Regions from separate parts of the Bradyrhizobium sp. CB1717 genome, predicted to be linked through region 1. Evidence: riboswitches for the same ligand, from Rfam matches in the RefSeq annotation. Region 1 holds a riboswitch; each other region holds the start of a gene.
What was found. A riboswitch is a leader RNA that binds a small molecule or an ion and turns the genes downstream of it on or off. The one in region 1 is predicted to bind cobalamin.
Positions count from the first base shown of each region.

Region 2: it holds a riboswitch for cobalamin, as region 1 does, so the genes downstream of both, QA649_RS05110 (ribonucleoside-diphosphate reductase subunit alpha) here and QA649_RS30620 (DUF1636 domain-containing protein) in region 1, are expected to answer to the same signal.
Region 3: it holds a riboswitch for cobalamin, as region 1 does, so the genes downstream of both, metE (5-methyltetrahydropteroyltriglutamate--homocysteine S-methyltransferase) here and QA649_RS30620 (DUF1636 domain-containing protein) in region 1, are expected to answer to the same signal.

Region 1 is NZ_CP121666.1:6,535,302-6,542,478, forward strand. Features, by position in the region: gene cobN (cobaltochelatase subunit CobN) at 1-1,832, opposite strand, end outside; gene cobW (cobalamin biosynthesis protein CobW) at 1,832-2,866, opposite strand; gene QA649_RS30620 (DUF1636 domain-containing protein) at 2,863-3,237, opposite strand; cobalamin riboswitch at 3,332-3,552, opposite strand; gene cobO (cob(I)yrinic acid a,c-diamide adenosyltransferase) at 3,593-4,228, shown strand; gene QA649_RS30630 (cobyric acid synthase) at 4,234-5,682, shown strand; gene cobD (threonine-phosphate decarboxylase CobD) at 5,671-6,636, opposite strand; gene cbiB (adenosylcobinamide-phosphate synthase CbiB) at 6,648-7,177, opposite strand, start outside.
Region 2 is NZ_CP121666.1:1,079,447-1,086,623, reverse strand. Features, by position in the region: gene QA649_RS05120 (DUF1842 domain-containing protein) at 1-499, shown strand, start outside; gene QA649_RS05115 (ribonucleotide-diphosphate reductase subunit beta) at 812-1,885, opposite strand; gene QA649_RS05110 (ribonucleoside-diphosphate reductase subunit alpha) at 1,876-3,813, opposite strand; cobalamin riboswitch at 3,918-4,132, opposite strand; partial or broken gene QA649_RS05105 (hypothetical protein) at 4,172-4,392, opposite strand; gene QA649_RS05100 (GNAT family N-acetyltransferase) at 4,876-5,214, shown strand; gene QA649_RS05095 (hypothetical protein) at 5,232-5,450, opposite strand; gene QA649_RS05090 (DUF3302 domain-containing protein) at 5,450-5,635, opposite strand; gene QA649_RS05085 (outer membrane beta-barrel protein) at 5,795-6,568, opposite strand; partial or broken gene QA649_RS05080 (ATP-binding protein) at 6,750-6,898, shown strand; partial or broken gene QA649_RS05075 (IS5 family transposase) at 7,173-7,177, opposite strand, start outside.
Region 3 is NZ_CP121666.1:7,607,091-7,614,267, reverse strand. Features, by position in the region: gene QA649_RS35560 (thermonuclease family protein) at 1-265, opposite strand, end outside; gene QA649_RS35555 (nodulate formation efficiency C protein) at 2,102-2,929, opposite strand; cobalamin riboswitch at 3,540-3,741, shown strand; gene metE (5-methyltetrahydropteroyltriglutamate--homocysteine S-methyltransferase) at 3,844-6,189, shown strand.

The sequences.
Region 1 (7,177 bases):
GCGGTCGAATATTCGTCGAGTAGACGTTCAAGCCGGCGCAGGCCTTCCGGCACGGCGGATCTTTCAAGCGGCGGCGGCAGATGGCCGATTGTCACCGCACCTAAGCGCCGCTTGGCCTGTGCGGCCTCGCCGGGATCGTTGACGATGAAGGGATAGATGACGGGGAGGTCGCCGATCAGGGCTTCGGGCCAGCAGGCCGATGACAGCGCGACGGATTTTCCGGGCAGCCATTCCAGTGTGCCATGTGCGCCCATGTGCACAACGGCATCAATCCCCTGCACGCGGAGCCAGAGATAGAACGCGACATAGGCTTGGCGCGGCGTGCGGGCGAGATCGTGATAGTCGGCATCGCGCGTTGCCGCATCGCCGCGCTCCGGCTGGACCGCGATGATCGAGTTGCCGCAAGTGATGGCCGCGAAATGAAACGCGCCGTCGCGGCAGCTTGGATCAGTCTCCGGCGCGCCCCAGGCTTGCGCGAGATCGTCCTGCAGCGATTGCGGCAGGCGCGATAACGCTGCGCGGTACTCCGCAACGCTCCAGGTCAATTGCTGCTTGAGCAGCGTCTCGCCAAGTGCATGAACCGGCGCGATATCAAAATCGGCTTTCGCGAGATCGGATACCAGCGCTTCGACCGAAGCCAGCGCGTCGAGACCGACCGCATGCGCAATCTGGTGCGGACGGCCCGGATAGTTCGAGAGCACGATCGCCACGCGCTTCTCGCCGGCCGGTTTCACCGCGAGCCGCCGCCAGGTCGCGACACGCGCGGCGACGGCTTTCACGCGCTCCTCGTCGGGCCTGTGCGCCAGATGCGAGAACTGCAAATCGGGATCGCGCTCCGCAGCCGACTTGAAGCTCACCACGCCCGCGAAAACGCGGCCATCGACCTCTGGCAGCACCACATGCATCGCGAGGTCGCCGGGCGAGAGGCCGCGCAGCGATTCCGCCCAGTCCTCACGCCGCGCGGTGGAGAGCGCGACCTGGAACACCGGACACGATGCGGCATCGAACGGCGTGTTGCCGTCGTCGCCAATCGCGGAAAACGCCGTCGCATTGACGATCGCAGCCGCCGGATTTTGCGCGAGATACGCGCGCAGCCAATCGGCAACGCCCGCCGCCTTCAGCGAGGTGACGAACACGCCATGCGCGTCAAAACCCTTGTCGCGCATCGCCGCGATGAGCGCATCGACAGGGCCGGTATCGGCAGCGGTGAGATAGGAGCGATAGAACGTTACCAGCGCGCGCGGCTTTCCCTCCACCGCGACCGGCGCCGGGATGACACCACGCGCGGGATCGTAAAATCCCATCTCGGGCACCGTCATCTCGCCGACGACCGGACCTGCATAGAGTCCCGAGGCCAGCGCAAGCTGCGCGATCGCCGCTTGCGCCGCGACCGGGCCGCCGGTGTCGCAGAGCACCTTGAGCCGGCGCAGCGTCGAAACCGGCAAGGTCGAATACGCATCGAGCCGCGTGTCGTCGCGACCGTCGGCCGGCAGCACGGCCAGCACGATGTTGCGATCCTTCGCGAGTTGCCGCAGCGCTGCGAGCCCATACTGCCAGTAGGACTCGCCGCCGATCAGGCGCACCAGGATGCCGCGCGCCTGCGACAGCGTCCGCTCGATATAGGTGTCGACCGACAGTGGATGTCGTAGTTCCGCGAGATTGGCGAGCCGCAGCGACGGCAGGCTGTCGCGGCCACGCCGCCAGCCGGCCGCAAACGCGGCAAGATCAGAATCCGAATACGAGAGCACCACGAGATCGGCCGGGTCCTGGCCGATATCTCTTGGCGTCGCGGTCTCCTCCAGACCGCGGCTCTCGCGGAAGACGACGTGCATCAGATGCCGAGTCCCGACCTGATCGCGGCCTCATCGATGTCGCCATGCTCGCCGATCACGACGAGCTTGGACTGCCTGAGACCCGCGCCCCAGGGCTTGTCGAACTGGTGGCGCACGCGCTCGCCGACGGCTTGCAGCAACAGGCGCATCGGCTTGCCCGCGACCGCGATATAGCCCTTGGCGCGCAGCACGTTCTGCTCGCGCGCCAGTCGCTGGACCGATGCGACCAGCGCATCGACATCGGCGACCTCAGGAAGATCGATCACGACGGAGGCGAAATCATCGTGCTCGTGCTCCTCCTCGCCATCATGATGCGAGGGACGCGCGGCGAGATCGTTTTCTGCGGCGGCGCCGAGACCGAGGATGACGCGCGCATCGATCGCACCGTCCGTGACGGGCAACATCGGCACGCGGCGCGGCATCTCGGCAGTGATCGCGGCCTTGGCGGCTTCAATTCCGGCGCTGCCGGCGAGATCGGCCTTGGTCAGCAGCACGATGTCGGCGCAGGCGATCTGGTCCTCGAACACTTCCGAGAGCGGCGTCTCGTGATCGAGATTCTCGTCTGCTGCACGCTGCGCCTCGACTGCATCCGGATCGGGCGCGAAGCGGCCGGCGGCGACAGCTTCAGCATCGGCAAGTGCGATCACGCCATCGACCGTGATCCGCGAGCGGATCTCCGGCCAGTCGAACGCCTTCAGCAGCGGCTTTGGCAGCGCCAGGCCCGAGGTCTCGATCAGGATGTGATCGGGCCGCACGGGGCGCGCCAGCAATTGCTCCATGGTCGGAATGAAATCGTCGGCCACGGTGCAGCAGATGCAGCCATTGGCCAGTTCGACGATGTTCTCCTCCGGGCAATTGGCATCGGCGCAGGACTTCAGGATCTCGCCGTCGACCCCCTCGCTGCCGAACTCGTTGACGAGCACCGCAAGCTTCTTGCCGTTGGCATTGGTCAGCAGATGCTGGATCAGCGTGGTCTTGCCGGAACCGAGAAAGCCTGTGACCACCGTGACAGGGACTTTTGCGAGCGAGTTCATTCAGCGGCCTCCGGCACGACGGCGATGGGGGGAATGCGGGCAAGCGACTGCTTGCGGAAGATTTCGGGACGGCTGCGCCAGGGCACGAGGCCGTCAGGCGCGGCGGCATAGGCCGCGGCGCCCGCGAGCACGTCCTGCGCATTGGCATCCGAGAGGCGGCCATAGACATAGGACCAGCGTCCGGGCGCACTGAGCGCAACCGAGCAGCCCTGGCTGCAGGCCGACAGGCATTCGACGGGAACCACATTGACGCCCTCGGGCACGCCCGCTTCGAGCATCGCACCATGCAGGCGCTTGCCGGGTGTCGTCTCGCCCTCGCCAAGCGTCTGGCCGGCGCGGCAGGTGATACAGACGTGAAGTGTGACGGTCATCGCCTCTTCCAGATAAACAGCGGGAAGCGAAGAGGCGCACGGACCATTCTCTTGAAGGCCCGCTTCCCCGTCGCGGAACACCCCGTCCGCCGGTCCAAAACTCGTCCGCGCTGGCAGGTCTCCCGGCTTGCGGAGCAGGGTTTTGCCCTTCGATCCCCGCCTTCCCGATTCCCGTGGGAATCAGTGGCTTCGGGCATCTCTCCGGTCACGGTCGCGGGGGCGGCTGCATTTTGGACCCAAATCTTGCCGATTCGGACCCTATCGCATTCCCTCTTCGCCTGTCATAGGACAGGAACCAACGCCGGGCCACCATTTGCCCCCGGCCGCCTCTTGTCAAGCCGAAGGACCCCGTCAGATGACGCCTGAACCGGATACCCAGACGGCCGAGGAAACCGACGCCCGGCACGCCCAGAAAATGGCGAAGAAGAAGGCCGCCCGCGACAAGATCATGGCGACCAAGAGCGGCGAAAAGGGCCTCATCATCGTCCATACCGGCGCGGGCAAGGGCAAGTCCTCCTCCGCCTTCGGCATGATCGTCCGCTCCGTCGCCCACGGCTTTCCCTGCGCGGTGGTGCAGTTCATCAAGGGCGCCTGGGATACCGGCGAACGGCGCCTGCTCACCGGCCATTTCGGCGAGCTCTGCCAGTTCCACGCCATGGGCGAAGGTTTTACCTGGGAGACGCAGGACCGCGCCCGCGACATCGCCGCCGCGCGCGCCGGCTGGGAGAAGGCCAAGGAGCTGATCCTCGATCCCAATTTGCGCATGGTCGTGCTCGACGAGATCAACATCGCGCTGCGCTACGACTATCTCGACATCGCCGAGGTGGTGGAGTTCCTGACCACGCAGAAGCCTCCGATGACGCATGTCGTGCTCACCGGCCGCAACGCCAAGGACGAGCTGATCGAGATCGCCGATCTCGTCACCGAGATGACGCTGGTGAAACACCCCTTCCGCTCCGGCATCAAGGCGCAGGCCGGCGTCGAGTTCTGAATTCGATGGCGCGCGCATTGATGATCCAGGGAGCCGGCTCGGACGTGGGCAAGTCGCTCATCGTCGCCGGTCTTGCGCGCGCCTTCACGCGGCGCGGCCTGCGTGTGCTCCCGTTCAAGCCGCAGAACATGTCGAACAATGCGGCCGTCACGGTCGACGGCGGCGAGATCGGTCGCGCCCAGGCGCTGCAGGCGCTCGCGGCCGGCGTCGAGCCGCACACCGACATGAACCCGGTGCTGCTCAAGCCCGAGACCGATGTCGGCGCCCAGGTCGTTGTTCACGGCAAGCGCATTGCGACCGCGCGTGCGCGCGAATATGCGGCGATGAAGCCCTCGCTGATGGGCGCGGTGCTCGAGAGTTTCGAGCGGCTGAAGGCACGCTCCGATCTCGTGCTGATCGAAGGCGCCGGCAGCCCGGCCGAGGTAAACCTGCGCAAGGCCGACATCGCCAATATGGGCTTTGCATGCAAGGCCGACGTTCCGGTCGTGCTGGTCGGCGACATCGATCGCGGCGGCGTCATCGCCCAGCTCGTCGGTATCAAGACGGTGATCGATCCTGATGATGCCGCGATGATCCAGGGCTTTGTGATCAACAAGTTCCGCGGCGATCCTACGCTGTTCGACGACGGCTACGGGCTGATCGAGCAGAAGACGTCGTGGCGCGGCCTTGGCGTGCTGCCCTGGTTCGCGCGCGCCGGCGAGCTGCCGGCCGAGGACGCGCTGGGCCTGAGCGATGCGCGCAAGCCCGGGCAATGCAAGATCGCGTGCCTCGCGCTGTCACGGATCGCCAATTTCGACGATCTCGATCCGCTCAAGCTCGAGCCTGGTGTCGATCTCGTCATGGTCCGTCCGGGCGACGCGATCCCCGGCGATGTCCGTCTCGTCATCATCCCCGGCTCCAAATCCACCCGCGGCGATCTCGCCTTCCTGCGTGCGCAGGGCTGGGATATCGATCTGCTCGCGCATCACCGCCGCGGCGGTCATGTGCTCGGCCTTTGCGGCGGCTACCAGATGCTGGGGCGCAGCGTTTCCGACCCTGAAAGCATCGAAGGTCCTGCGGGCGACACGCCAGGCCTAGGACTTCTCGATGTCCAGACGGTGATGACCCCGCAGAAGACGCTGACGCGTGTTGCCGCCGTGCATGCCGCGACCGATCAGCCAATCCAGGCCTACGAAATCCACATCGGCCGCACCGACGGGCCCGATCGCGCGCGTCCGTTCGCCAGCTTGAACGGCGAGCCCGAGGGCGCGATCTCGCGCGACGGCCGCGTGCAAGGCAGCTATTTGCATGGCCTCTTCACGTCGGATGATTTCCGCAAGGCGTATCTGGCGAAACTCGATATTCCCGCGGGCGAAGAGCCCTATCACGCCAGGGTCGAGAGCGCGCTCGATGCCCTCGCCGATCACATCGAAAAGCATCTCGACGTCGAAGGCGTGCTCGCGCTAGCGCGCTAGGACCTCGCCAAGGCGCGTCCACTCGGCTTCGCTGCCGGGGAGCCCGAGCCGCAGCCATGTCGGCTCTTTCGCGAACACGCGCGACCAGATCTGGCCGCGCGCCAGCTTGTCCTGTGCGGCCAGTGCGTCAGGCGTCTCGTAGAGACGAAACAGCGGCGTGCCGCCGATGAGCGTCCAGTTCTGCGACTGCATCATCGCGTCGAGCCGTATGCTGTCGCGCACAAGACGCGCTGAGGTGGTCTCAGTCCAGGCATCGTCCCGCAAGGCGCGGCAGCCGATCGCAATCGCCGCGCCAGAAACCGGCCACGGACCTGACGCCGCCGCGAGCTTGCCGACGTCGGCTCCATTGCCGATCGCGAACCCAAGCCGCAGGCCGGCCAACCCGTAAAACTTTCCGAACGAGCGCAGGATCAGCAGTCCCGGCTGATCCGCGTCCGGTGCCAGCGACAGATGCGGAACGGCATCGGCAAAACTCTCGTCAACCACGAGACGGCCGACGCGCGGCAGCAGTGCAAGCAAATCATTGGGCGCGTGGCTTCGGCCATCGGGGTTGTTGGGATTGACGATGATGGCGAGGTCCGCGCCTGCCAATGCCTGAAGGTCTCTGACCTCCTGGACATCCCAGCCCGTAGCCGAGAGGACTCCGGCGTATTCATTGTAGGTCGGCGCGAGGATGCGGGCGCGGCCGCATGGCGCGAGTTGCGGCAATAGTTGAATGGCGGCTTGCGCGCCACCCATCGCAACGAGCGCCGCACTCGTGCGGTAGGCGTGCCGCGCGGCCTGATCCAACGCATCGATCTCGGCACGCGACGGCAGCGCAGTCCACGCGCGCGCGCTCACCTCGCCTACCGGATAAGGCACCCGGTTGATCCCCGTCGACAGGTCGATCCAGTCCTCGGTTCGGCCGCCGAACCGCTGCTGGGCCAGATCGAGATTTCCACCGTGCTCGCGCATGCTCCGTTCTTTCACGCGAAGGCCAGGATCGCAAGCAGGCCTGCGAGCAGCAGCATGGCACGGCGGTAGACGTTCAGCCCCTCGCCGATGTCGGCGGGACGCGGATCGCGCGCGCCTTCGTTGAGCCAGGGCTCCTTTGTGACGCTGCCATGATAGATGCGGGGGCCACTGAGCCGCACACCAAGCGCGCCCGCCATCGCCGCTTCCGGCCAGCCGGCGTTGGGCGAGCGATGGCGACGCGCATCGCGCGTCATGCACGACAACGCTTCGGATCGCCGTGGTGCCAACAGCACGAACAGAAATCCGGTCAGACGCGCCGGAATGAAATTTGCGACATCGTCGATGCGCGCGGCGGCCCAGCCGAAGGCCTCGTGCCGCTCGCTGCGATGGCCGATCATGGAATCCAGCGTATTGATGGCCTTGTAGCCGAGGATGCCGGGCAGGCCGAACAGCGCGCCCCAGAACACCGGCGCGACGATGCCGTCGGAGGCGTTCTCGGCGAGGCTCTCGATTGCCGCGCGCGCGATGCCGGCTTCATCGA
Region 2 (7,177 bases), 3.8 Mb from region 1:
CCGCGTCGGATTGTTTCACGCCTGCTATCAGATTGGCGAAAGCCGCCCCGGAGGCATAATCTTCAAGCTGGATCTGGTCGTCGACAAGCCGAACAGCCGGATCCAAGGTTTCGGCAGCATCACCCAAGCTGTTAATCCGCCGCTCGATGTCGCCACCGCCCTGCAAGGCAATTACAGCCAACTGCCGACGCTCCCGCCGGCGCCGACACTGCTTCTTGTGCTCCTTACCGGTTACCCGCCGATCCACTGGCCGAACCATGGCGGGCTTGGACCGGTGATTCTGCCCAACGTCGATCTGCGCATGACCCTGGTCCCGAACTGGCGATCGGGAACCGCCTCCTTACCGCTATCGCAGCGGCCACGGCGATTGGCAGGAGGTCGAGGCCGCGCCGGTCAAGCTGGTGTCTCCAGCCATCGCATGAACACATCTAAGCCGGGCCGGCAAGGCCCCTGCCCCGCATCGATGGCGCTTTTGGACGCAGCCAAGGGATTTCAATGATCCTTCGGGGGCTATGAATCCGCGGAACGAGAAGTCCCTCTGGTCCCCTGTCGCATTCGAGCGGGTTCGGGTCGCGGAGCCCTCCACATCATAGCCGCTGAAAACAGCCGCCCACCATCAAAGGCGGCTGTGATCGTCTTGCGCCTGACCGCTGGAAACAGGAAGGGCAGAATCGTATCGTCGACCATGGCCGGTGTGGTTGCCTCGATGATGTCAGCGCAGAATTGGTCTCAGCAACCGAATCCCACGTCCCATCAGCGGCTTACACCACACTCGCTAGCCACCCACAGGCCCTTCATGAATAAAGACGGGCTAGATACGGCCGAAAGCCGCCCACACCCCGTTTTCGCCGTCCCAGCTGCCGCGGCTCGCCGCCTTGGAGTACTCCGTGGCGCGCTGCTCGAAGAAATTGGCGTGCTCGACGCCATTGAGAATCTCGACGAGCCACGGCAGCGGATGCGCCTTGAGCTGTGTGAACCCGCCCTCCTTCGCCTCGAAGAAGCCGAAGACCGGGGCAATCCGGAGCTGGGTCAGTCGCCAGTCGGCGACGTAGCGGACGTAGGCGTGGATGTGCTCAGGCAGCATGCCCTCGATCTTGCCAAGGCCGAAGGCGAGCTCGACGAAGTTCTCCTCCAGGTTCACCATGGTCTTGGCGACGTCGACAATGTCGTCGCGGACGGAGCGCGTCACCGCGCCGGTTTCGCGGTGCCATTCGTGAAATAGCTTGATGATGCCCTCGCAGTGGAGACTCTCGTCGCGCACTGACCAGCTTACGATCTGTCCCATGCCGTTCATCTTGTTGTGGCGCGGGAAGTTGAGCAGCATGGCGAAGCTCGCGAACAAGGCCATGCCTTCGGTGAAGGCTCCGAACATCGCCAGGGTGCGGGCGACATCGGCCACGGTGTCGACGCCGAATTCGTGCATGTAGTCCGCCTTGGCGCGCATCTGCGCATAGCCGCGGAATGCCTCAAACTCGGTCTTGGGCATACCAAGCGTCTTGAGCAGCAGCGCATAGGCGTCGATATGAACCGTCTCCATATTGGTGAAAGCGGCCATCATCATCTGGACGGTGAGCGGCTGGAAGATCGGGATGTAGCGCTTGAGATAGTTGTCGCCGACCTCGATGTCCGACTGAGTGAAAAAACGGAAGATCTGGGTAAGCAGCGCACGCTCGTTGGCGGTGACGCGGTCCGACGCCCAGTCCTTGAGGTCGGTGCCGAGCGGCACCTCTTCGCCCATCCAGTGGGTCTGCTGCTGGCGCTTCCAGAACTCGTAAGCCCAGGCGTAGCGATCGACGTCATAGCTGCCGGTCGAATCAAGGAGGCCGACGCGCCCCTTGCCGATCAGCGTGCGCGGATCGACGGACGACAGATCGATCATTGACATGCGAGGCACTCCTCATAGTCGGTGCGCTGCGGCGCCGGCGTTGCCGTGTCATCCTCGGCAATCTTGCCGGCGAACGCCGCGCGCGAGATCGATTTTGAACGGCAGTAGTAGAGGCTCTTCACCCCACGCTTCCATGCCGTCCAGTGCAGCATGTGGAGGTCCCACTTATCGACGTCGGCCGGCAGATAGAGGTTGATCGACTGGCTCTGGCAAATGAATGGGGCGCGATCGGCGGCAAGCTCGACGATCCAGCGCTGGTCGACCTCAAAGGCGGTGCGAAGGATCGCTTTCTCGTGCTCCGACAGGATGTCGAGATGGGCGACCGACCCCTCGTGCGCGATGATCGACTGCCAGGTCGCCGAGGTGTCGGCGCCCTTGGCGGCCAGCACCTTGGCGAGATGCGGATTACGCACCGAGATGGCGCCGGATAGCGTCTTGTGGGTGTAGATGTTGGCCGGGATTGGCTCGGTGCAGGCGCTGGTGCCGCCGCAGATGATGCTTATCGAGGCGGTCGGCGCGATCGCTATCTTGTGGCTGAAGCGCGCCATCACGCCGCGTTCCAGGGCATCCGGGCACGGGCCACGCTCGCGAGCGAGCGCCACGGATGCCGCGTCGGCATCGCGACGGATTTTTCGGAACATGTTCAGATTGAACGACTTGGCCAGGACACTCTCCATCGGAATGCCCTTGGCCTGGAGAAACGAGTGGAAGCCCATGACGCCGAGGCCAACGGAGCGTTCGCGCAGGGCGGCGTAGCGGGCACGCTTCATGCCGTCCGGCGCCACTGTGATGAAGTGGGTGAGCACGTTGTCGAGGAGGCGCATGACGTCCTCGATGAAGCCGGGCTCCTTATTCCACTGGTCCCAGGTCTCGAGGTTGAGCGACGACAGGCAGCACACCGCGGTGCGCTCCTCGTCGCGATGATCGATGCCGGTCGGCAGCGTAATCTCGCTGCACAGGTTGGAGGTCGAGACCTTGAGGCCGAGCTCGCGCTGGTGCTTGGGGAGCGCGCGGTTCACGGTGTCGATGAACAAGAGATAAGGCTCGCCCGTCTGCAGCCGGTTCTCAAGGATACGTTGCCACAGCTGGCGGGCATCGATCTCGCGGACGACCTCGTTAGTCTTCGGGCTGCGCAGAGCGAACGTGGTGCCGGCACCCACGGCACGCATGAACTCGTCGGTGACGTTGATGCCGTGATGTAGGTTGAGGCTCTTGCGGTTGAAGTCGCCGGACGCCTTGCGGATCTCGAGGAACTCCTCGATCTCGGGATGGTGGATATCGAGATAGACCGCCGCCGAGCCGCGCCGCAACGAGCCCTGGCTGATCGCCAGCGTCAGGCCGTCCATGACGTGGATGAACGGGATGATGCCCGAGGTGACGCCGCCCCTCACTTTCTCGCCGATCGAGCGAACATTCCCCCAGTAGGTGCCGATGCCGCCGCCGTTGGAGGCAAGCCAGACGTTCTCGTTCCAGATGCCGACGATGCCTTCGAGCGAGTCCGACACCGAGTTAAGGAAGCACGAGATCGGCAGGCCGCGCGGGGTGCCGCCGTTGGAGAGCACCGGTGTGGCCGGCATGAACCACAGTCGAGACATCCCATCATACAGACGTTGGGCATGCGCAACATCGTCCGCGAAGGCGCAAGACACCCGGGCGAACATGTCCTGGAGGCTTTCGCCGGCGAGCAGATAACGGTCGGTCAGCGTCAGCTTGCCGAACGACGTCAGCAGGTTGTCGCGCGACCGATCGAGCGTGAGGTCAGACGGCCTTGGCGATGGCGCGAGGGGCCTTGGCAGCGGAGCCGGCGATGGCGGCGGCTGCACAAGACACAGCTCAGGCGTGGTAGGCTTGGCCTGCGCTGGGAGCGGCCGCACACTCGGCATCTCGATGAGATGACCATGCTGATCGAAATCGTAAGACGGCGACATCGGCAACCCCGCGATGTTTGAGGCTGGGGGCCGTGCGGACGACTTGCGAGGAGACCGGGCAAATATCACCAGTTGCAAGCAACCCACCGGGGCACCCCGCCCGAGGACGTTCGTTCTGTCGCGGCAGGTCTCCTGGCTCGCGGGTCGCTGCGGCTGTCGGCCTTCCCAGCGCTGTCGCGCCAGTGACCATGATGACAACCGCTCGCCGCTTACAGTTGCGGGGGCAGCCTCGGAATAGCCGTTGCCGGCGCACCGGGTTCCCTCTTAGCTTCCATCCTACGAGATGCGGGAATGGAAGACCGTGACGGGCTACATATAGGCGCCGCTCGCGGAGATTCGTCAAGGCGGCACCGTCAAGTTAACGAATTGGAGCAGCCCCAAGGTCGAGGTTCGGCGAGCGCTTGTCGTGGAGATCGCGCCAAGTCGCAAAGGCTCGCTCGCGCGAAGCACGACGGAAGTCGGCAGTGACGGCTCCGAGAGAGAGGATGTGGAAAAGGTTCGCGACCTGATCATGAACTGACAGAAAAGTTGAGCCTGACGGGACGATTTGAAACGCTTCATGATCCGATCGCGTCGCCTGTCACCCTTCCGGCGTTCGTGGTCTGGACTATCCCTTCACCCGGCGATGTCCGCTGTAGGTGCTTCCCGTCGAGTCTCTACTCCTCCCCCCTGGCAGGGGCTTGGCTCGGGATTGGCAATGAAGGTTTCCGCGACTTTGAGCAGTTCTGCTCCTCTTTCCCCAAGGGCCCCGCATCGGCCCATCTATACGGCGCATACGACCTCGGGGCAAAAGGACTAGAGTCTGTTCCGCTCACGGATTGAGCAGCCGAGCGTCAGGGCGTGTACTGTTGCCCGCCAGCATTTGATGCTAGTGAACAGCGGTTAATAAATCACTGAAAGTGCATTGCATGCCTTGGCGAGCAATGGAGTGCGAAGATCTTCCATCTGTGAACGCGATCGTAGATCGCGTTCACCTCAATTACCCTGAGGATGAGGCCGTATTCTCGGAGCGGCTTCGGCTTTACCCCGCCGGATGCTTCGTGCTTGAGCGCGAGGCGATTGGTGCTGCTGGCTATATTTCATCCATCCTTGGCACTTCAAAAGCCACCCGCTCTCAATGTCCTTCTAAAATCCGTACCCGACGCCGCATCCACATATTATATCCACGATATCGCGCTATTGCCCGAGGCGCGGTCTGGCGGCGCAGCGTCCGAGGTTGTGCGCAAGCTGATTAGCCACGCTAGGCGCGCGCACCTTCCAAACGTTTCCCTGGTTGCTGTGAACGGCTCAACGAGGTTCTGGGAGAGGAATAGCTTCCAGACGCTGGAAGACCCGCAAGTGAACGAGAAGCTTGCTAGCTACGACGAGCAGGCCAAGTATATGGTTTATCGCTTCTCATGATATTTCTGTAGCGGCTGTTAGAACACTACCAACAAGTCGCATTGGGTTTGGGCATAGCCGCCCCAGAGACCGCGCTGCGCACTACGATGACCGAGCCCCGGGATGAGGAGACCGAGCAAGGCCGGCAGGCTGACCAGGGAAGGCGAAAGCTTCCAGAATACGTTGAACCGCACGATCTTGAAGAGGAATAGCAAGAGCAGCCGCACAACGAAAGTGTTGATGATCGGGACGCCCATCACGAGGCTCCCGTATTTCGAGGAGCCGGCACCTCGACATAGGCCCAGATGAAGGCGAGTGGGCAGAGGGCAAAGCCGAAGAACAAGGTAATCCAGCCCGCGGCGATCACCGCCTGAGCATAGGGATGGTTGCGCGTCTTTGCGATGTGCCCTCGTGCTTCACCTGAAGGAGGAAGAAAAACCAAGACTGCGAGACCAGCGCATCGTCTCCGCCTATTCCGATCCTTACGTAGTTTCTGGAAATGATCTAAATCAATGATTGCTAGCTTGAGATACGAGCAGCGCGCCAAGATTATCCGGCTGCCCGTCCCCCGTGTGAAGGAGCGCTTCCGTTCTGGCGAAGATCAATATGTCGTGGCGACCGGGCCACCCCAGCGGTAGTTCACGCGGACCAAACCGATATCGACGTCCTGACCGATACGGGCAGTCCCTGCAAAAGCGCCCACCGGAGCACCTACGATTCCTGTTGAAAAGAAGAAGTCTACGTCCCGATGCCCCATGAACAGGTGGTCGTACTCAACGCCGATGGACCAGTTCGGAGCGAAGCCAAATTCAAGGCCCGCTCCTACTGTGCCGCCCCAACGGGTTTCGCTGCCGTTGTCGATGGTCAGCCCAGTCGCAAAATCGGAGACCCGGTATTTGTCGCGGACAACCGCCGCGCCACCTTTCACATAAAGCAGCACGTTATTCCAGGCATAGCCGACTTGTCCCGTGAACAGGCCGAATGCATCAAGCTTGGAGTTGTCCTGGACGCCTGCAAGAGCGAGGTTCGCGTTGGAGCCCTTGAAATCGGCCCAGTTGCCCTGCGCCTCCAGGCCGAACATCGAGTTCGCTATTTGCCAGCGATAGCCGATTTGACCGCCGACCGTGCCTCCCGTCGCATTATGGCACCCCATGGTGACGGGCGGAGCGACGATCACGCCGCCGGCATTAAGCAGGTCCCAGCACTGATGCGCGGAGCCGCCGCCGCCGTTAATGCCGATGTAGAAGCCGCTCCAATCATAGATTGGAATGACCGCCGGGGGCGCTTTGACGTAGGGTCGCGCGGCCAGATCAGCGGCAGAGGCAGGAGCGGCTAGTGCGATGAAGGCTACCGTGCCCAGCAGAACTTTTTTCATTCTCTAAACCCAGCTTCGTATCGACTTCCTTGACGGTGTATTAACGAGAATTGCCATGTGACCATCTTCTCCATCAATTCCCAAGGTTGGTAGTTGACTGGGGCGCAAGCGTTGCCCGAGCATCCGGAGAATGGCCAAAAGTGCGTGTCTGGCCGGTAGCGGATGCTGTGGCCCGCAAAGCGGCGGCTTCATCGCCCAACAACGCAACGTCGTACTGGTTGGCGGCACCGGCACAGGCAAAACCCACCTGGCCCTTGCCATCGCCAGAAGCTGCATCCGATCCGGTGCCCGCGGCGCTTCTTCAACGTAGTCGACCTCGTCATTCGGCTACGTTTGGACTAGGCGGTCGCAGGGATGTTCGCCTGGTTCATCACCCGCGCGCCGCTGGGATGAACGAGGCCGGGCCATCCCAGCCGAAACCCATCGCGCCGTCTTTAGGCGTGTCCCTCATGGCGATCTGTCCAAGCTACGTGAGTATGGCGGCGCCCGCATCGACCCACCTAGCTCATCCCGCCGGATTGCATAGCAAGCCATTAGCGCTGGTTGGCGGCGAGGTCGCAGCATGAGCAGCGTCGGATCATTAGTCGACCGTGAAGAACGTTGATCATG
Region 3 (7,177 bases), 1.1 Mb from region 1:
TTGAATGCTTGATCAGCTCGTCGCGAGCAGCTATGCCGCAAGCCCATTTCCGACCGTGGGCGTCGAGGCAAATCTGGTCAGTTTCAGGAGCTTCGATGCCTGAGAGCCGAAGCTTGGATTGCTCGATCTCGATCGTATTGCCGTCGAGGATGCGGGCAGGGCCGCTGAGCTTCGCCGCGCAGACCGGAGATGTGATGACAGCGAACAATGCGACCATCATTACGCGCTGTTTCATCCCCACAATAATCTCCCGCTCTTGATCCATGTTCACGCACGATCCGGCGCGCCACGTTCGACTGCTTAAACACTACTTACGTTATTCGGCCGGCATCTTTGGACGTTTGCTCTAGGAAAGCGTGGCCGTCATTTCCAAGCTACGACCTGACGCTGCGTGAGGTTCAAGCGATTTCTTCCGGTGTGCGCGCGCCGGTCTCTCTCTCTCTCTTCTCTCTCTCTCTCTCTCTCTCTCTCTCTCTCTCTCTCTCTCTCTCTCTCTCTCTCTCTCTCTCTCTCTCTCTCTCTCTCTGAGCGCGCACTGCACCCTCTCGACCTGAGGAGGAGATCCCCATCGCTCAGCCGCGAACTCGGTATATGAGAGAAAACCGAACCTCGGAACGCTGTTTCTCACGCGCTTGAAGAACAAAAGTCGCCTGTGAATCTTGACGGCCGAGTGGAAGTCAGGCGGGGAGGAGCAACTTGGCTAGCTGTGTGGCAGCCACCATCGGCAAGGCCTCGATGGTTTCAGCGACGGCGATGACATTTCGCCGTCAATTCTTAGGAAAATATTGATCTCCGAAGAGAAATCTGGTCTCGCTTCCTCTGAGATCTGGACAAAGGCGCGACGGAGTTCAGCTCAACACCCGCTGCGTAAAATGAATCGGTATCGTTTTGCGCAAACCGCGCCAAACCCGGAGCCCTCTTTCGGAGAGTCAGCCGGGTGATCGTTGATGCCAATTGCATTGAGGCTTTTCGCATGTCTGCGCTGCACCATAATCGTTCGTGGTGCCATCGCCGCGTTCGTACAAGGACCGGATTGTCATGGCCCAGGCGGCGCGACTGGCGGCCGCTCTCTCGTAGTATGCTTCACCGCGATCACATGCGGAGAGTTATCCAGCAAGCCCGGCGTGAGGGCGTGCGTTTTGCGCCACGGAAATTTGGAGCGGCAACCTCCGCGGCTTCGTCGTATACGCACTGGGCGAGGGGTAAGCCGCCCCGTGTTCGGACGATCGCGAGTGCCATCCTGTGCGAAGCCTCAATCCACAACATGGTTGCCCCCGTTGCGGCACTCGGGCAGCTAGCTCTGGTGCGGTTTAGCCGACTCAAGCTACAAATCATTCTCAATGGCCTCACTACAGAATGGGAATGAAATGGCTGCCCCCCGGGAATTGCCAGTCTCTTCTTACGCGCTTGAAGTAGATGGCCGACTCAGAGCCGAATTCGCAACCAGAGACGGCGCCAGGGCAGGCGGAGCAGAACTAAAGAAGCGTTTTCCCACGCTTCAAATCCGGATCTATGACGCGCAGACGAATGCGCGCGAGGAAATCTAGCACCGACCCAGTTCGGTCCTCGATACCTGGCGCACGGCGCCGGGTTCCTCGCCGGGGTCGCTCGCCGGTGCTCAGGGGGCGTGCCGGGCGCTAACGCTTGCCCCATTACCGTCTTAACGCGCTTCGTCGCAGCACTCGATCTCGCGTGCCGCCTCGGCGTCGGCACGCTCACGCTCTTGCGGGTGCCAGTCAGTCGCGCGATGCGCGGCGCGCACGCCGGATCGGGCTTGGGCCCGAGGCATCTCCAGGCCCGGTCCCTTGAAGACTGGCATGGAGAGCTGGTTCCCTCGCGGATTGGTGTCCTCCCACTGCCTCGGGTGCCCCGGGGGCCAAATCTCGCCAGCTGGCACGTGCCGCTGCACTCGACTACTCGCAGAAGGAGGCGGTGGTAATCTTGCTGTCCGATTGTTTCCTGACGAGCTGAAAGCTGCGGGAAAATCTCGAGACTGTTGAAGGCGCAAACACCGACATTTTAGAGCTGATATGTCTTGCAGTTGTTCAGAGGCGTTGGCGGTAAAAGGAGCTACGGCGCGATCTTGCTCTGCGCGACCATTTTACCGAGGGCTTTCGTCGCCTTGCTCTTCCCGATCCTTTGGCTCTATGCGAGCGAACCAGGAGCCAGGAGGAAAGGCCGCGATACGCTTGGCAAAGGAGGATTGCGGCTTCCAATCTTGCCCTTCGCTCTTCTCGAAAGTGATGACCCCGTTGTGTGTAAAAAAACGGGGTCCTGCGATATCGCAGTTCACTAAAAGCAAAACGCGCCACAGATCACCTTTCTCGGTCGGTTTGTCATTCTGCTTCGGCAAGTAGTCCACTCCAACAGGTTCAACGATAGTGCAGCGGCCCTGCCGCAGAAGATCGCCGAGCCGGCCTTGCGTGGTCGTCACAAAGTTGAAATTGCTCGGATCATGCAAAAAGCGAAGATTTGCGTCCCTTTCGCCATCCTTGACTTCACTGGCGATCAACGAGAGCGCCAGGGCGCGCCAGCCCAATTCCATCGGCTTTGCATAGGTCGACGCAAGTTGAAAGGTTCCGTCGTGCGCGATCTTCCAGGTGATAACATTCTGTTCGCCTGATGTATCATCCCGGTGCCTAGTCCACGAAACGAACACATGGTCATCTTGATCAAGTTCAGCGAGGCCCCACATTCGAGGGACGAACTGTGCCACCTTCGAGACGTTGGAGACAATTTGTTCAATTGTCTCGCCGTCTTGCGCTCGCCACGTTGACTTGAATCGTTCGATAAGGGGGCTCTCGTTGGCGCGAACACTGTTGCTCGTCGGAGCCAACCCGGCCAGGTAGATCAGGCATTGACCAAGACAAAACCATAACGCGCGTCTTCCAGAGATTTTTCTCATAACTGTCGGCCTATCTGGTTTCATCCACACGTCGTTCTAAAGCGGGCAACCTTCAACCAGTATGCGCGAGCGCAAGAAGTTAGCGGCGACGCGACGGGGAGAGCGATGGTGTCCCGTGCGAGCAGGGCTCCCCTCTATGTCACGCGCCGCTAACTTCGCTGCCGGCGACAGCCTCAATTTGCTGTGCTGGACATGCCCAGAAGGAGAAGACTGGGTATGCCGAAGACTTGCATCCTTCGTGCCAGGTAATGGACTGCAATTCACACCGCTTTTGTGTTCTCTTTGTCGACTTTCCGACTGGCCCATGTCTCGATGTTTCCGTTCAGCGCTATCCAGCGCGGCTTATGCATCCTCGTCACGCGACCGTTTAGTTCGGTATCGTTGCCATCGGAAGCCGGGACTCGCAACAGATGCGTTCGGCTCGAGGCAGCAGTCCCGACTGCGCAAGCCGCATTTGTCCCTGCCACCGATCTGCCATGCGGCCCGCGGGCAGCTGCGATGGTCATTCCGATATGGCCGATTGAGAGCGCTTCTACATCATCTGAACCATAGAGATGCATGGTCATTCGCGTCGCAGATGTCGCAGCTCAGCTTGAGACATAATCTGAGAGGTTGACGGAAGACTTCTCTTGCCGATATTCCAAGCCGTCGAGGTTCTCCGGTTTCCACTTGCCGGAGCTAAGAGGGAAGCCGGTGACAATGCCGGCGCTGCCCCCGCAACTGTGAGCGGCAAGCCGCTGTCCAACGATGTCACTGAAGCCTGCGCGGCTTCGGGAAGGCCGGACAGAAGCGATGACCCGCGAGCCAGGAGACCTGCCCCGACAATATATTCGTCCACGGGCGGGGTGTCCCGGTGGTGCGCCAAGCAGCCGTCGCACCGCGCGACTTCCCCTGCCTGCGTCCGCCATGGCCTTTGCCCCCAACATGGGGTTAACGCTATGTCTCTTCTCTCCCTTCCGGTTGCTACGCTCGGAACGCCACGCATCGGTCCAAGGCGGGAGCTCAAGCTCGCTCTAGAAAGCTACTGGGCCGGAAAAAGCAGCGAACAGCAGTTGCTCGAGGACGCAGCTGGCTTGCGTGCCGCGAACTGGGCTCGACAGAAATCTATCGGCGTCACAGTCATTCCATCGAACGATTTCTCGCTGTATGATCAGGTGCTCGACACGAGTGTCATGGTTGGCGCCATCCCGGAGATCTACGCCTCGAAAGCCGAATCCGTTTCGCTCAAGACGTACTTCGCCATGGCCCGCGGATCACAATGCGACGATCGGGATGCGAATTGCGGTCACGGACCGCGCGGATTTGGCGCACCCGCGCAGGAGATGACTAAGTGGTTCGACACCAACTACCACTACATGGTCCCGGAGTTTCACAGGGGGCAGACTTTCAGGCTATGCTCTCGCAAGCCGATCGAGGAGTATGAGGAAGCCAAGGCCCTTGGCTTCCAAACCCGCCCTGTCCTGATCGGGCCGGTCACATTCCTAAAGCTCGGCAAGAGTCCCGATCCTGCGTTCCAGCCACTTTCACTACTGGATGAACTGATACAGGCCTATATCGAGGTTCTGCAGGAATTGGGCAAACGTGGGGCAAATTGGGTTCAGTTCGACGAGCCCTGCCTGGTTCTTGATCTGGATGAAAGGGGGCGGCAATCTTTGCGACATGCCTATGATCGGCTCGCCAAGGAGGTGCCGGCCATCAAGATCTTAGTTGCCAGCTATTTCGGCGACCTCGGGGACAATCTGAACACCGCGTTGAGCCTGCCAGTTGCCGGACTACACCTCGACCTAGTTCGAGCGCCACAGTTGTTGGACCAGATCAGCGCTGGCGGCCGAAGTGATCTCGTCATGTCGCTCGGTGTCGTCGACGGCCGGAATGTATGGCGGTCGAATTTGTCGTCGCTGCGCCAGCGGCTCGAACCCGCGATTGCGAAGCTCGGCAAGGACCGTGTACAGATTGCCCCATCCTGCTCGCTACTTCATGTGCCGGTCGATGTTGAACTCGAAACCGGGCTCGCTTCCGACGTCAAGAGCTGGCTTGCTTTCGCGGTCCAGAAGATGCGGGAGCTTGCGATCCTGGCGCGGGCACTCGCAGGCGACCAGAATGTTGCGCCAGCTCTTGCCGAGTCGGAATGTGCCGCGACTGTTCGCCGGACTTCGCCGAAAATCCGTGATGCCAATGTCGCTGTCCGGATGAAAGCGATCGATCAGACCATGCGTCGACGGGCGAGCCCATTTGCCCGTCGTGCCGAGATCCAAAGCAATCGTTTCGGACTACCGGCTTTTCCTACCACGACCATCGGATCGTTTCCGCAGACCACAGAGGTCCGGAATGCCCGTGCGGCGCATGCGCGAGGCGCGATAAGTGACGAGCAATACGACAGGTTCCTCAAGGAGGAGACTGCGCGCGCCGTACGTTGGCAGGAGGACATCGGTCTCGACGTCCTCGTGCACGGCGAGTTCGAGCGCAATGACATGGTGCAGTACTTCGGCGAGCACCTCGCCGGCTTCGCATTTACCAGGAACGGATGGGTGCAGTCGTACGGCTCGCGCTGCGTCAGGCCACCGATCCTGTTTGGCGATGTGGTGCGGCCGAAGCCTATCACCGTGGACTGGTGGCGCTACGCGCAATCACTAACGAGGAAGCCGATGAAGGCTATGTTGACCGGACCGGTGACGATCTTGAACTGGTCCTTCGTTCGCGATGATATTCCCAGAAGCGAGGTCTGCCGCCAGATTGCGCTCGCGATCCGAGACGAAGTCCGCGATCTCGAGAATGCTGGTGCGACAATGATCCAGATCGACGAAGCCGCACTGCGCGAAGGAATGCCGTTGCGTCGATCGGAGTGGACGGCCTATCTCGACTGGGCCGTGGATTGCTTCAGCATCTGCTCATCGGGTGTCGCCGACGAAACACAAATTCATACACATATGTGCTACTCGGAGTTCAACGACATCATCGGTGCGATCGCTGCAATGGACGCAGATGTCATCTCGATCGAGACGTCGCGTTCGAAAATGGAACTACTCGACGCGTTCAGGAACTACGAATATCCAAATCAGATCGGGCCGGGCGTGTACGACATCCACTCCCCACGCGTTCCCGAGGCGGGCGAAATGAAGGAACTGATGGCGTTGGCTCAGACCCGGCTCCAGGATTCGCAGCTCTGGGTCAATCCGGACTGCGGCCTGAAGACGCGCAAATGGGAGGAAGTGCGGCCGGCGCTAGCGAACATGGTCGCTGCCGCCCGCCAACTGCGCGCTGCATTCGATCTGCAAGGCCGTTGATCCGGGCTTGGGTCGCTTCTCGACAAAGCGGATCCTCTTGCGGTCATTTGCGCTGTCGATGATCGATGGAGCCTTGGGAATACAAAAAAAGCCCGGCCCCGCTTAGCGGGCCGGGCGAAAGTCTGGGAGGAGCGACGCTGACGCATCGCGCGGACTTCCATCGGCAGAGAGAGGTCAACCGCCGGTTCGATCACGGCAAGGACATTCGCCGAAAATCTGAGCTCAGTTGAAGCACAAGCTCAGCGGAGCTCAATTATGCCGTGGTATGCGACCGTTAGCCTGAGGTTTATAAAGTTACACCAAGGTTTGTCGCTCAAGAGCACGTCGGCAACGATTACGACGGCGACGAGGGACGGTGATGCCGGGCGGTCACCGCAGCGACGAGCCGCAAACTCGGTGCGCTTTCCTGCTTGGAAACCTTATGCTCGATCAGCGCGACGATACGAAAAACCCGGCTCCAAGGATCTTGCAAGCGTAGACAATGCATGAGCGGTTGCTATTGATTGAACCCTGCTTAAGGTAGTCCTTGGTCGACCAGTCCCACCCGATAGTCGGGTTTCGTCTTGGGCCTCTGTTTGAGAGTCTATGAGCGAACCACGCGGAGGATGTCACGAGCTTGAAGATGGCACTGGTGCCGACAGGGTGCTCCTCAGCCGTGAGCGTGGTCCTGCCCTCAGCACAGGCCAGTTGAATGATGGCGATCTCCGATCCGACACGACTCGGCGCAGAGTTAGACCTGACGTCGTCCAGCGCCTTGCCGTTCGTGCTAAACGTACCCGGGCGAGCAGTGCCTGGCAATTGGCGTGCTGTGGGTCGAACCGGCCGCGGTCGGATCATTCAGAGCGTGCCAGGCTGGCAAAGAGTGGGAGTGCTTCGCCCCACCCGCGCGGCGGAAATCGTCCGTCGTTGTGGGGCGGCGGACATGAGAGGCATCCGTTTCGCGATGTCACTGCGCAACTGCCAGACCTGCGACATCACATTGTGGAAC